DNA from 4 places in the Peribacillus sp. Aquil_B1 genome. Region 1 is predicted to be linked to each of the others. Evidence: riboswitches for the same ligand, from Rfam matches in the RefSeq annotation. Region 1 holds a riboswitch; each other region holds the start of a gene.

Region 1 (3,157 bases):
ATAAACAAATTCCTCACTTAGGGTTACCCTGCAAAGTTAGACTCGAAAATTAAAATAAATTTGTTTGTTCCAACCCAATCTCCATTACTAGACCTCTCCAAACAATATTGGATTTGTTTTTAATTTAATATTATGGCCATTTCATAAAGGGATACAGGCAATATTCTTTTCAGAAAAAATGAAATAACAAGCTTGTAAAAGTAAATAATGAAATATCATAAAAAGTGTAAGTAAAATAAGTTTGTTTGCTTGATAACTATTTCACTAAAATGATAGAGGTGGATAAATTTGATCTTTCGGACCATTGATACGGAAAAAGATAAAGATATTATCGTTAAATTCAGGAAAGATTCCTTTGTTGTAAGTTTTGGATCTGAAGCTGGTTTTGGAGATGAAAATACATATCTGCAACGAATGGAAGAAAGGGTTCGCAAATTTCCGGGGGGGCAGGTAATCATTGAAAAGGACCAAGAACCGATTGGTCAAATGGAACTTCACATTCGGGAGTATGAAGGAAACGAGATTGGATATGTGAATCTATTTTATCTTATTCCCGAATACCGCAGTAAAGGCCTTGGCAAGGAATTGGTTCGCTACGCAGAAAACTTTTTCAGGCAATTTATTGTATCCGAATACCATTTAAGGGTTTCTCCGGATAATGGAAGGGCAATTCGTTTATATACGAATTCAGGCATGAAGAAGATAAGCGAAGAAAATGAAAAATACCTTGTATGGAGAATGAGTAAATCATTATATTGATATAATTAAAAAGTATCATTTCACTATACTGTGAAAATATTTTAAGCGATGAAAAATATGGTTGACTTTAGAGGGATTAGAATATATAGTGAAGGACATAATTAAATAAAACGTTAATTCTTATCAAGAGATGTGGAGGGACTTGGCCCTATGATACCTCGGCAGCGGGTTTTTACTTTTGTAAAAATACTGTGCTAATTCCAACGGACGAAAGTTTGAAAGATAAGAAGGAGCTTTTCTTAGATAATTAATTTAAGAGTTTACTCTTTTTTATGTCTAAAAGAGGCCTCTTCTGTCTGATGACGGAAGAGGCCTCTTTTGTTTATTCAAAATGTATATGGTTATTTGGAGCATTGGTGCAATTACTCGTGAATTTCGCAGATTTACTCGTGAGTTTCGAGCATTTACTCGTGAATTCAGCGCATTTACTCGTAAGTCCCAAAAATTTAACCCTATCATTATGAAACTTTGCAAAGCTCTTCTCTGGATAATGAATTCGTACAAATAAACAACATGGGGGGAGATTGGATGATTGAGTTTCAAAATGTTAAAAAGGATTATCAAACAAAAAAACAGACTGTCGAGGCTTTGAAGGGCATCAATTTGACAGTGGAAAAGGGGGATATATTCGGTGTAGTCGGTTATAGCGGGGCCGGAAAGAGTACGTTGATCAGGCTGGTCAATTTGCTTGAAGATCCTTCAGATGGTTCAGTGATTGTTGGGGGCAAGGATTTAACCAAGTTAAGCCCGAAGGAATTACGGGCAGAAAAGAAAAAAATCGGGATGATCTTTCAGCATTTCAACCTGCTAAACTCAAAGAATGTTTTTGATAACATTGCGATGCCGCTGGTTTTATCGGGAACTCCGGCTAAGGAAATCAAAAACCGTGTAGGCGAGCTATTGGAGTTCGTTGGCTTATCGAGCAAAGCAAAGAGTTATCCGGATCAATTATCCGGCGGTCAAAAGCAGCGGATCGGCATTGCGAGAGCATTGGCTACAAATCCATCGATCTTATTGTGTGATGAAGCTACGTCGGCATTGGATCCACAAACAACGAGTGCTGTTCTGCAGCTCTTAAAAAAAATTAATAAAGATTACAATATCACCATCTTGCTAATCACACATGAGATGTCTGTCATTAGGGAAATTTGCAATAAGGTAGCGGTCATGGAGGGCGGATGTGTCGTTGAACAAGGTTCGGTTTTCGAAGTTTTTGCGAAGCCGCAAACGGATATTGCAAAAAACTTCGTGAGAACGGTCATACATGACGAAATACCACAAAGTTTCATAAAAAGCTTAGGGTCTCATATCCCGATTATTTGGAAAATTAATTTTATTGGGACTACTTCTGGTACTCCTTTACTTTCAACGATCTCGAAGAAATATGATGTTCATTTAAGTGTCTTATCAGCCAATATTTCTGAAATTCAGGAAACGCCTTTCGGGAATTTGATCATCGAAGTTACCGGGAGCAAAAATGAGGTGGACATGGCTTATCAATATATTAAAGATGAGGGGATTCTCGTCCAGGAGGTGCAGGTAAATGGGTAATACGCTTTGGGGAATGGAAATAACGGCAGACCAGCTGTTGACAGCTTTCGGTGACACACTTTATATGGTAGCCATCTCATTGGTATTCTCCGGGTTGATCGGACTTCCGCTCGGTATCCTGCTTGTCATTACAAGAAAGGGTCACATCCTGGAGAATAAATGGATTTTTAATGTATTGAACCCGATCATCAATATATTACGGTCGGTTCCTTTCATCATCTTGCTTGTAGCAGTTATTCCCCTTACCAGAATGATTGTAGGCAGCGCGATCGGAATGAATGCGGCCATTGTTCCGCTCATCTTTTACGCGGCTCCTTATATTGCACGGCTTGTGGAGAACTCCCTGTTGGAAGTGGACAAAGGGATCATCGAGGCAGCTCAGGCGATGGGGGCTACGACATGGCAAATCATTTATCGCTTTTTGATTCCCGAGGGACTTAGTTCGTTGATCCTTACATTTACAACAGCGACAATCGGGCTTGTTGGATCTACTGCCATGGCAGGTGCCGTCGGGGCAGGCGGGGTCGGCGATCTGGCTTTGGCTTACGGTTATCAAAGGTTCGATACGATGACGATGATCGTTACAGTGGCGGCGCTCGTGATCATCGTTCAATTATTGCAATCCACCGGGAATTTCGTTTCAAGAAAAATAAGAAGAAGATAAAAATAACAGGAGGTAGGAGAAATGAAAAAAATCTTATTAACGATCATGGTATTGGCATTGGCCATCGTGGCTGCAGCATGCGGGAAAGAAGAAGGTGCATCAGGCAGTTCGGATGATGTGAAAACAGTAAAAGTCGGTGTCAGCAGCGGGGATACGAGAACATGGGAATACATTGTCGATATA
Region 2 (3,157 bases), 1.6 Mb from region 1:
TTTGATTTTCTTCCTTCCAAAAATTATCTCTTGCTTTTCTTGCGAGTAAAACCGTTTTACGGATTAGCTCCAAAGCCTCTTTTTCTTGTATTCCACGGAGGGCGAAACCTTCAACAGTGGCTTGGTAGCTAGCAGTAATCGCACAGTCCGCTCCAGCACGAAAGTAGTCAGAATGCACTTGATAAATCACTTCTGGATTTTCAAGTAATACACGTGCAGACCAGAGCGGGTCGTCCAAATCACATCCATGCCTCTCTAGCTCTGTAGCTAAAGCTCCGTCCAAAATCATGACTGAATGATCTCGTAAAATAGCGTCAATTGGGTTAGTTTTATTGTTCATGATCTACTCCTCTTTTCTTTATGGTTTTTGTCACATAATAACTTCCATAGCAAAACAAAATAAATGGAATGCCACAATATAGTGCAATTCGTTGTGTAGGATCAAATGCAATTCCTATGCAAGAAGCCAGGCATAGCATAAAAGAAACGATTGGCACGAGTGGATAAAATGGCGTTCGATAAGCCAAGTCATTTACTGAATTTCCTTCGTTTATATATCTTCTGCGAAATAGAAACTGTGACACGCTAATACTCATCCAAACTACCACCACGGCTAGTCCAGAAATGGATACGAGCACTATGTAAACAGTATCCGGTGCAATAATACTCGAGAACAGGGCTAAGCAGCCGCCCAACATACTGAAAAGGACTGCATTTATCGGAACTCCCCGTTTTGTCAATTTTGCAAATATTGGTGATATAGTTTCCTTATCTGCAAGTGACCAAAGCATTCTGGATGATGCATACAGTCCCGAGTTTGCAGCAGACAAAATGGCAGTTAATATGACAAAGTTCATAATATCCGCTGCATACGGCACACCAATTCGTTCAAGAACTGCCACAAAGGGGCTTTCTAATACGCCGGCATCCGAAATAGGCAATAATGCGGATAATACAACGATGGTTCCTACAAAAAAGATAATCAATCTCCATAATGTCATACGTATTGCCTTTGGTATCGTTTTTTCTGGATTCACAGTTTCTCCAGCTGCAATTCCGATTAATTCAGTTCCAGAGAATGCGAAATTCACCGCAAGCATCGTCATTAGAATGGCAAAAGCACCATTCGGAAATAAACCTTCACTTGTAAAATTGGAGAATAACGGAGCGGATTGTGAATGAATTATTGGAATAAAACCCAGCATTGCCGCTGCTCCCAAAATAATAAAAATCACAATGGCAAATACCTTTATAGACGCAAACCAGAATTCGGATTCAGCGAAAAATTTAACGGTCCACGCATTTAATGCCAAGACCAAAATGGCAAATAGCGCACTCCATATCCAGACATTGATTGATGGAAACCATCTCTGCATCAACAATCCTGCAGCCGTGAATTCCGAACCTAGTGCAACAGTCCAAGTTAGCCAATACAACCAGGCTACTGTATACCCTGTCCCAGGACCTATGTATTTAGCTGAGTAGCTATGAAACGCACCTGTCTCGGGCATATGTACTGCCAGTTCACCTAGACATAGCATGACTAGATAAACCACTAATGCCCCAATCAGATACGAAAGGATGGTGCCGAATGGGCCAGCCTGTTGAATCGTATAACCCGAACTTAAGAATAAACCTGTTCCAATCACCCCGCCAAGCGATAGCATTATTATATGCCGTGCCTGCATTTCCCTTTGAAAATCATGCTTCCTTTTGTTCTCCATGCTTACTCTCCTTTATCTTGCATCCAGAAAAAACGAAAACGCACTCTAAAAAAGAGTGCGTTACTGACAAATAAACACGTACGGTCTTATCTATCAAGGTTTCACCCCCTGGAATTAGCACAGTGTCATTGCAGACCTGTTGCTGAGGTTTCATAGGGCCAGTCCCTCCACCTCTCTGGATAAGAAATTATTTTTTTATAACTTTATCAATCTATGAAAAAATTGTCAAGTTTTGTTTCGGTTTGTAAAGAATTCCTTTAAAGTCCAAACGAACATCGCACCTTTGGCATAGATATGAACTGTTTTTGGAACAGTCGCTTACAGTATTAGATGCAGATAATGCTAACCGAAAAAAAATGACGACACCTTAAAAGGTGACGCCATTTTTCTTTCATATTCCTTAAGGTCGTTCTATGTCAAATAATTCCCCTAGTTTTGTATAAGTATGACCCGCTAATCTTGCTACAGGTTTTAGCCCATTCTGGTCAATTCGGCCATTATGGTAAATCTCCTGCTCTATATGATAGCAGACTATTTTCCCGATCAATAAATCACAACCAGGTTTATTCTTCGAACCTGCCAACGGTATCGCATGCTCCAATGTGCATTCAAAGCGTACCTTCGCTTCTTGCAATCCTGGTACCGACACCTTATCACTAACAGCCTGTGTGAAATTGGTAAGACCCAGTTCACTTTCGTCAGACGGGAGTTCCTTGGCCGTTCGATTTGCATCAGCAACATTATCTTCATCAGTGATATGAACTACGAATTCACCTGTTTGAATTGCATTTCGGGCCGTGTCCTTCGAAACTCCTTCTTTCCGTTGAACTGAAATGGAAATCATCGGAGGATTGGAACTGACTATGTTAAAAAAACTGAACGGAGCTATATTGATTGTACCGGTTTCGGACTGTGTCGTAACCAGGGCTATTGGTCTTGGTATGATGCTTCCAGTCAAAAACTTATAATTTTCCCGTTCAGTAAGGCTTTCAGGATTAACTGAAATCATCTTCATCCCTCTCATTCTTATAAAAAGTTCTTTTGAAACCATGAACTTGCTGCATCAACCTCTGAACGTGTTAACTGATGACCGTAGTGTTCCCAGTGAACATCCACCGCAGCACCAGCTTGCAGTAAAATTTGATTAAGTTCATCAGTTTCTGCGGCCGGGCAAATCGGATCGTTTTTACCTGCAGCGATGAATACAGGTATATCCGAAAGGGACGGCAAAGCAATGCCGCGTCTAGGCACCATTGGATGATGAAGAATCGCTCCTTTTAATGCCCCTTCGAAATGGAACATTAAACTTGCTGCTATGTTTGCACCATTAGAATAACCTAATGCCACCACTCTGTCACGATCGAAGTCATATTGTCCGGACGCTGATTCCAAGAAGTCATAAAGCTCCTTCGTACGGAAAATCAAATCTTCTT
Region 3 (3,157 bases), on a different contig from region 1:
TTCTTTGATTTTATCTTCATTTGCAGTGATGCCCACCGCACAATTGTCGTTGAATGAATGAATGCCTTCAGTCAATAATTTGACCGTTTGCAGGAAGTTATAGATGATGACTGGTTTGAATACATTCAATTCAAAGTTACCTTGGCTTGCTGCAAAGCCAATTGTAGCATCGTTACCCACGATTTGTGTTGCAATCATGGTAAGCGCTTCACTTTGTGTTGGATTGACTTTACCTGGCATGATGGAGCTGCCCGGCTCGTTTTCCGGAATGGCTATTTCGCCGATTCCACTTCTTGGACCACTTGCAAGCCATCTGACATCGTTCGCAATTTTCATTAAATCCGCCGCCAATGCTTTCAAAGCACCGTGTGCGTAGACGATTTCGTTATGGCTAGTCAAGGCATGGAACTTATTATCAGATGTGACAAAAGGATATCCTGTATCCGCTGCAATTTGTTTGGCAGAAAGTCCCGGGAATTCTTTTTTTGTATTGATTCCGGTTCCTACAGCCGTTCCGCCTAGAGCAAGGTTCAATAATTTTTGGCTGCTTTCCTCAATCATCGCTAGATCTTTATCGAGCATCGCTTTCCAACCGGAAATTTCTTGTCCTAATGTTAATGGTGTAGCATCTTGAAGATGTGTTCGGCCAATTTTCACGACATCCCAAAATTCTTTTTCTTTTGTATCGAATGTATCACGAAGTGCTTTGATGGCAGGAACCAATTTTTCAGCGACTTCCATAAAGGCTGCAATATGCATGGCGGTCGGGAAAGTATCATTTGAGCTTTGTGCCTTGTTAACATCATCATTCGGGTGAAGGGTTTCGGATTCACCATTTTCTTTTAACCATTCATTCCCTTTGTTGGCGACCACTTCATTCACGTTCATATTACTTTGCGTGCCGCTTCCCGTTTGCCAAACTACAAGCGGGAAATGTTCATCAAGCGTACCCTCAAGGATTTCCCCGCAAATCTTGACGATGGCGTTCTTTTTAACTTCGGAAAGATCACCTAGATCATAGTTCACCTTTGCCGCAGCTTGTTTAACGTATGCAAATGCACGAACTAATTCAATCGGCATTTTTTCGTTACCGATTTTGAAATTGTTACGGCTTCTCTCAGTTTGTGCTCCCCAATATTTATCAGCAGGAACTTTCACTTCACCCATCGTATCTCGTTCGATTCTGTATTCCATGTGTTCTCCTCCTATGTTTGCACTATTCATTGAAGACCCTTTGCATATGAAATGAATAATGTCGGATTATTCTTTCTCTCCATACATTGTACAAACTTTATTATTTTAAAGCAAAAATATCCCGCTGACCCTTTCCAATTTTTCTGAAAAATCCATGTTCCCTTCATGTTTATATGAAAATTCGATTATTCTTTTTAGAGACATAAAGTGTAGACACCGCTAGGCTCCAATTGACCTGGTCATGAACATCCAAGTATCATCACTCCTAAAATGTCCTTGACAGTATTTTGTATATATAGTAAATTCAAAAGAAATTGAATAATCTAAACTCTTATCGAGAGAGGTAGAGGGAATGGCCCGATGACACCTCAGCAACCTTCATTTGTTTCAAACCAATGAAAAGGTGCTAATTCCACAAGTTTGTGAACTTGGAAGATAAGAAGAATGACTCGTCCCTACTTAATCAAAGTCTTCTTCTTAAAGAAGACTTTTTTTTATTTTATATAACTCAAAGGAGCAGTGAAAACCATGTACAAACCTGAAACTTATCTTGCTCAATTAGGAAATCGCAGCGAAACGGCGACAGGAACAGTCAATCCGCCGGTATACTTTTCAACAGCTTTTCGTCACGAAGGAATTGGCCAATCGACGGGATTCGACTACACAAGGACAGGAAACCCTACACGCCAGCTATTGGAGCGATCCATCGCCGATTTGGAAAAAGGGGACCAAGGCTATGCCTGCAGTTCAGGAATGGCCGCCATCTCCACTATTCTCGCCCTTTTTAAATCCGGGGATGCCTGGATTGTCAGCGAAGATCTTTATGGCGGTACATATCGTCTGTTAGAACAAGGTTTTAAAAAATGGGGGTTGCAGTGTGACTATGTAAACACTTGTTGTTTGGAGGATATCGAAAAAGCCATCACTCCTCACACGAAAGCCATCTTCATCGAAACTCCCACTAACCCCCTTATGCAGCAAACGGACATTAGTGCCGTTGCCGCATTGGCCAAACGATATAATTTATTGTTAATCGTTGATAACACTTTTTACACGCCTCTTATTCAACAACCCATCCTGCTTGGAGCGGATATTGTGATTCACAGTGCAACCAAGTATCTCGGTGGTCATAATGATGTGCTCGCAGGACTGATCGTTGCCAGCGGCGCTGAATTATGTGATGCCCTTGCCTTCCACCATAATGGCACTGGAGCTGTCTTGAGCCCATTTGATTCTTGGCTGTTGATGCGCGGAATGAAAACCCTGGCATTGCGGATGGAGCGTCATGAAAAGAATGCCAAGATACTTGTAGATTACTTATCGGAACATGATTGTGTCACGGATGTATTGTATCCCGGCAGAGGCGGCATGATTTCTTTCCGCATCATTGATGAATCGGCGGTCAACCCATTTTTACAATCGCTCTCATTAATTTCCTTTGCAGAAAGCCTTGGAGGGGTTGAAAGCTTCATCACTTATCCTGCCACACAAACACATGCCGATATACCGCTTGAAGTCAGAACGGCAAATGGGGTTTGTAATCGCCTGCTCCGCTTCTCCGTTGGCATCGAGGATAGCGATGATTTGATCGGTGACTTGCAGCAAGCATTCGCACATGTAAAAAGGGAGGCAATACGATGACAGGTCATGATTTTAGCTTTGAAACGAAATTACTTCATAATCAGCATAAATTCGATCCGGCAACGGGCGGTGTGAGCGTTCCCATTCAGCATGCATCGACTTTCCATCAATCCAATATCGATCAATTCGGCAAGTATGATTACAGCAGAAGCGGGAACCCAACTCGCGAAGCACTTGAAGATATCATTGCCGAACTTGAGGAAGGCACTCACGGCTTTGCCTTTTCATCAGGTATGGCGGCCATTTCAACAGCCTTCCTGCTATTGTCGGCCGGAGACCATATCGTCATTTCCGAAGATGTGTATGGCGGAACGTTCAGGAT
Region 4 (3,157 bases), on a different contig from region 1:
TCCCGCTTCATCCCATCAATAAAAATGTCACCTGAATAATGAACATGGGCTCCGGATAAAACTTTCATTAACGTCGATTTCCCTGCTCCGTTTGCACCGACCAATGCGTGGGCTGTCCCTGATTTTACGGAAAAATCAACATCACTCAGTGCCTTCACCCCCGGAAATTCAATCGAAATCTTCTTCATTTCTAGTTGCTTGCCCATGTCCATTCCTCCTTATTGAACAGACACTCCCTTCACTGGAAAGAGAGTGTCTCTTTTTACTTCTTATAATGATCTTTCAAAACTTTCATCCAATCTTCTTCAAATTCAGTCGATACACCCCAGCCATCGACAATACCAGATAGATTTGCCATGTTCACCGCTTCTTTTGACGCTTGGATTTGCTTTTGTGAAATAAGTGAAGCCTCCAAGTCATAGGTTTGCGGCGTTTCTTCGCCCGCTAATTTTTTAGCCAGAATCCTCATATTCACTGCACCGATCAACTTGGGATCGACTGCTGCCGTGTAGGACCATGAGCTATCAGCCGATTGAATTTCCTGGAGATCTGCATTCGAAACATCTATTCCATATATCTTAACTTCATCTCGGCCCGCCTCTTTAATCGCCCGGGCTGCACCGATAGCAAAGGCATCCCATGTTGCGAAAATGGCATCCAATTTACCTTTAGGGTATTTATTCAGCATGGCTGCTACAGCATTTTGTGTCTGAACCGAAGTATCAGCAGAGGCCACTCCGAATCTTTCAACTTCTTTAATCCCAGGATTTTCTTTTAATTTTTCCTGATAGACTGCATTTCTTCGTACCATTGGAGGAAATCCATCCACCCAAAGATAGGCAATTGACGCTTCACCTTTCTGTTCTTTTATCAGTTTATCAAAAGCCAGAGTTGCCAACGCTTCATCATCTTGTGAAGTTAATGTCACGCCTTCTATTTTAGATAGATCGCTTATTGAATCGAATGTAACAACACTTTTTCCTGCATCAACCAACTTTTGAACGTCATTCACAGTTGCGGCATCATCACCATGTGAAATGATATAGCCGTCATAATCTTCCTCCAAAGCCTGCGCTATCGCATCATGGAATTTAGCCGTATCACCATTGGCTGTGTACGTATCCACTTGAAACCCCAGTGCTTCTCCTTCTTCCTTCGCCCCCGCCAGGTATTGGGCCGTATGATCATCACCGCCAATTTTACGAATCACTTTGATTCTGGCTCCATCTCCATCAGCAAATCTTTCCGGAACATTTTCAAATGATACTTTTTCTTCTTTCTTCGACTCTGTGGAACTCTGACCTGTAGAGCAACCCGTTAAAAGCAAAGCCGAAGCGATGGTTGAAATGAATATCCCTTTAATAGACCTTTTCATTTTGTTTCCCTCCATTATTACTTATTAGTCTTATCAGTTAAGTTGGTGTAAATCCCAAAATAAAAACCTCTCTAATATAGAGAGGTTTAATCGGCTGTTTTGCAGACTTGTCCCTCTCTTATCTGTCAAAACATTTCTGTTTTGCAGGATTTAGCACCAATTCCTAATGGAACGGTTGCTGGGCATCTTAGGGCCAGTCCCTCCGCCACTCTTGATAAGAGATATATGTGTTACGTTTTCGTAATTATCACTTTATAGGGATATAGTCGTAAAGTCAATAGATTTTTGAATATTTGAAATGTTCCCCGTTATTTTTTATTTTCTTTGTAGCTGGGCTAGACGCTTTTTCTCAATCTTTTCAAGCCGCTCCAACTGCCTTAATTTCACTTCGAACAAGGTGATAGGGTCACGGTAAACTTCCGGATTTTCTTTCATATGCTCCAATGCAGCCTGGTAGTCTTTAATTTCAGTCTGCGTTTGCTCTATCGTTTTTTGAAGTAAGGCAAATGAACCGCGATAGAAAAGGGAGATGTCACGATCCAATGATTTTTCAAACAATCCAAATTGGGTAAGGAAACGTTCCGTGATCATTTCCGCAACATCCAGGTAATCTTCACTTTCCAGGTATTTCTTATAACGATTGTACATATTGGCTTTATTTTGCGGTATCGCCCCAAATAGCTTCCCTGCTCCTTTAAGCAGCAATTGTGATGGAGTCCTGCGCAAAAGGATATTGACGTTTTCGATGCGGATACTGCTTGTCATCCGGTCGGCATCACGGCGCCAGTCATCCAATACCCTGAAGTCACCTGCCAGTGTAATCCGTTCTTCTTTGTATAATTCATTGAATCCGGCACTCATTTCATCCATGAACTGCTGGCTTTGTGAGAACTCCATTTGGGAACTGGCAATCCAGTCTTGAAGAGAACGGTAATATTGAGGCATGATTTTGTCAGAAATGAAGTTCTGAATCCGCTCATTCATTTCCTGGTTTAACTGTACATGGACCTGACTGAAATCACTGCTTTCCGTTAACGATTTAGAGCAATCCCTCAGTAATTCAGGAATTTTTGAATAAAGCTGATTTTTCACTTCGTCCTTAAGCGAACGATACGACCTTATGATATTTTCACTTTTTTCTTTTTCCAAATCAGCCAGTTGATTGACCGCTCCATTCAGCTTGACTTCCATCTGTTCATTCCAAGAGATGGAATGCTCGCATTTCCGCTCATTGGCTGCCCGTTTTTCTAATAGATAAGATAAAGTTTTACGAATGAATGCCAGGATTTTTTCAGATCTTCTTTCCTTCCAATTATCATCTTGATAATTCGATTGAAGGAAGGCTGAAAGGTCCTTCAATTGCTGTCGGCTGTCATAATGTTTAGAGAAAGCGAATACTTTCGCATTCGGGAAATATGCATTCACTTTATCCCATGTTTCGTCTTCCATCCGGACTGCGACCTGATCACTGTATATCGTATCCATTTTATTTAATAAGAAATGAATCGGCAGTTTCGGAGCCATCATTTGAATTTCCAATAACAGATCCCGTTCGCTGCCGGTGAAAGGCGCCCTGGCGTCAAGAACGAACATCAAACCATCACTGCCATGTAAATAGCCCTGGAAATCGGATTCCACGCTTTGTTCCCCATTGAACCCCGGAGTATCCAATAAGCGCAGATGATTATTTCTTAGGTAGTCACTGATTATGGTCACATCGACAATAGTCCCGCGCTGGCGGCGTGTTTCATCCAAATCAGTTAGCTCCATGACAACCTTGCT

The links. Region 1 has a riboswitch for S-adenosylmethionine ahead of MPH60_RS00715 (methionine ABC transporter ATP-binding protein). Riboswitches for the same ligand answer to the same signal wherever they lie in the genome.
Region 2: linked by a shared signal. The riboswitch ahead of mmuP (S-methylmethionine permease) and the one ahead of MPH60_RS00715 (methionine ABC transporter ATP-binding protein) in region 1 are both predicted to bind S-adenosylmethionine.
Region 3: linked by a shared signal. The riboswitch ahead of MPH60_RS16790 (methionine biosynthesis PLP-dependent protein) and the one ahead of MPH60_RS00715 (methionine ABC transporter ATP-binding protein) in region 1 are both predicted to bind S-adenosylmethionine.
Region 4: linked by a shared signal. The riboswitch ahead of MPH60_RS21800 (sugar ABC transporter substrate-binding protein) and the one ahead of MPH60_RS00715 (methionine ABC transporter ATP-binding protein) in region 1 are both predicted to bind S-adenosylmethionine.

Annotation. Positions count from the first base shown of each region.
Region 1 is NZ_JAKXEE010000001.1:138,250-141,406, forward strand. Features, by position in the region: gene MPH60_RS00710 (GNAT family N-acetyltransferase) at 289-759, shown strand; SAM riboswitch class I at 877-988, shown strand; gene MPH60_RS00715 (methionine ABC transporter ATP-binding protein) at 1,288-2,310, shown strand; gene MPH60_RS00720 (methionine ABC transporter permease) at 2,324-2,974, shown strand; gene MPH60_RS00725 (MetQ/NlpA family ABC transporter substrate-binding protein) at 2,996-3,157, shown strand, end outside.
Region 2 is NZ_JAKXEE010000001.1:1,729,071-1,732,227, reverse strand. Features, by position in the region: gene mmuM (homocysteine S-methyltransferase) at 1-340, opposite strand, end outside; gene mmuP (S-methylmethionine permease) at 330-1,724, opposite strand; SAM riboswitch class I at 1,808-1,910, opposite strand; gene MPH60_RS08635 (flavin reductase family protein) at 2,125-2,733, opposite strand; gene MPH60_RS08630 (alpha/beta hydrolase) at 2,751-3,157, opposite strand, start outside.
Region 3 is NZ_JAKXEE010000002.1:621,916-625,072, forward strand. Features, by position in the region: gene fumC (class II fumarate hydratase) at 1-1,194, opposite strand, end outside; SAM riboswitch class I at 1,523-1,636, shown strand; gene MPH60_RS16790 (methionine biosynthesis PLP-dependent protein) at 1,723-2,835, shown strand; gene metC (cystathionine beta-lyase) at 2,832-3,157, shown strand, end outside.
Region 4 is NZ_JAKXEE010000004.1:98,168-101,324, reverse strand. Features, by position in the region: gene MPH60_RS21805 (sugar ABC transporter ATP-binding protein) at 1-206, opposite strand, end outside; gene MPH60_RS21800 (sugar ABC transporter substrate-binding protein) at 263-1,375, opposite strand; SAM riboswitch class I at 1,491-1,596, opposite strand; gene MPH60_RS21795 (GTPase domain-containing protein) at 1,691-3,157, opposite strand, start outside.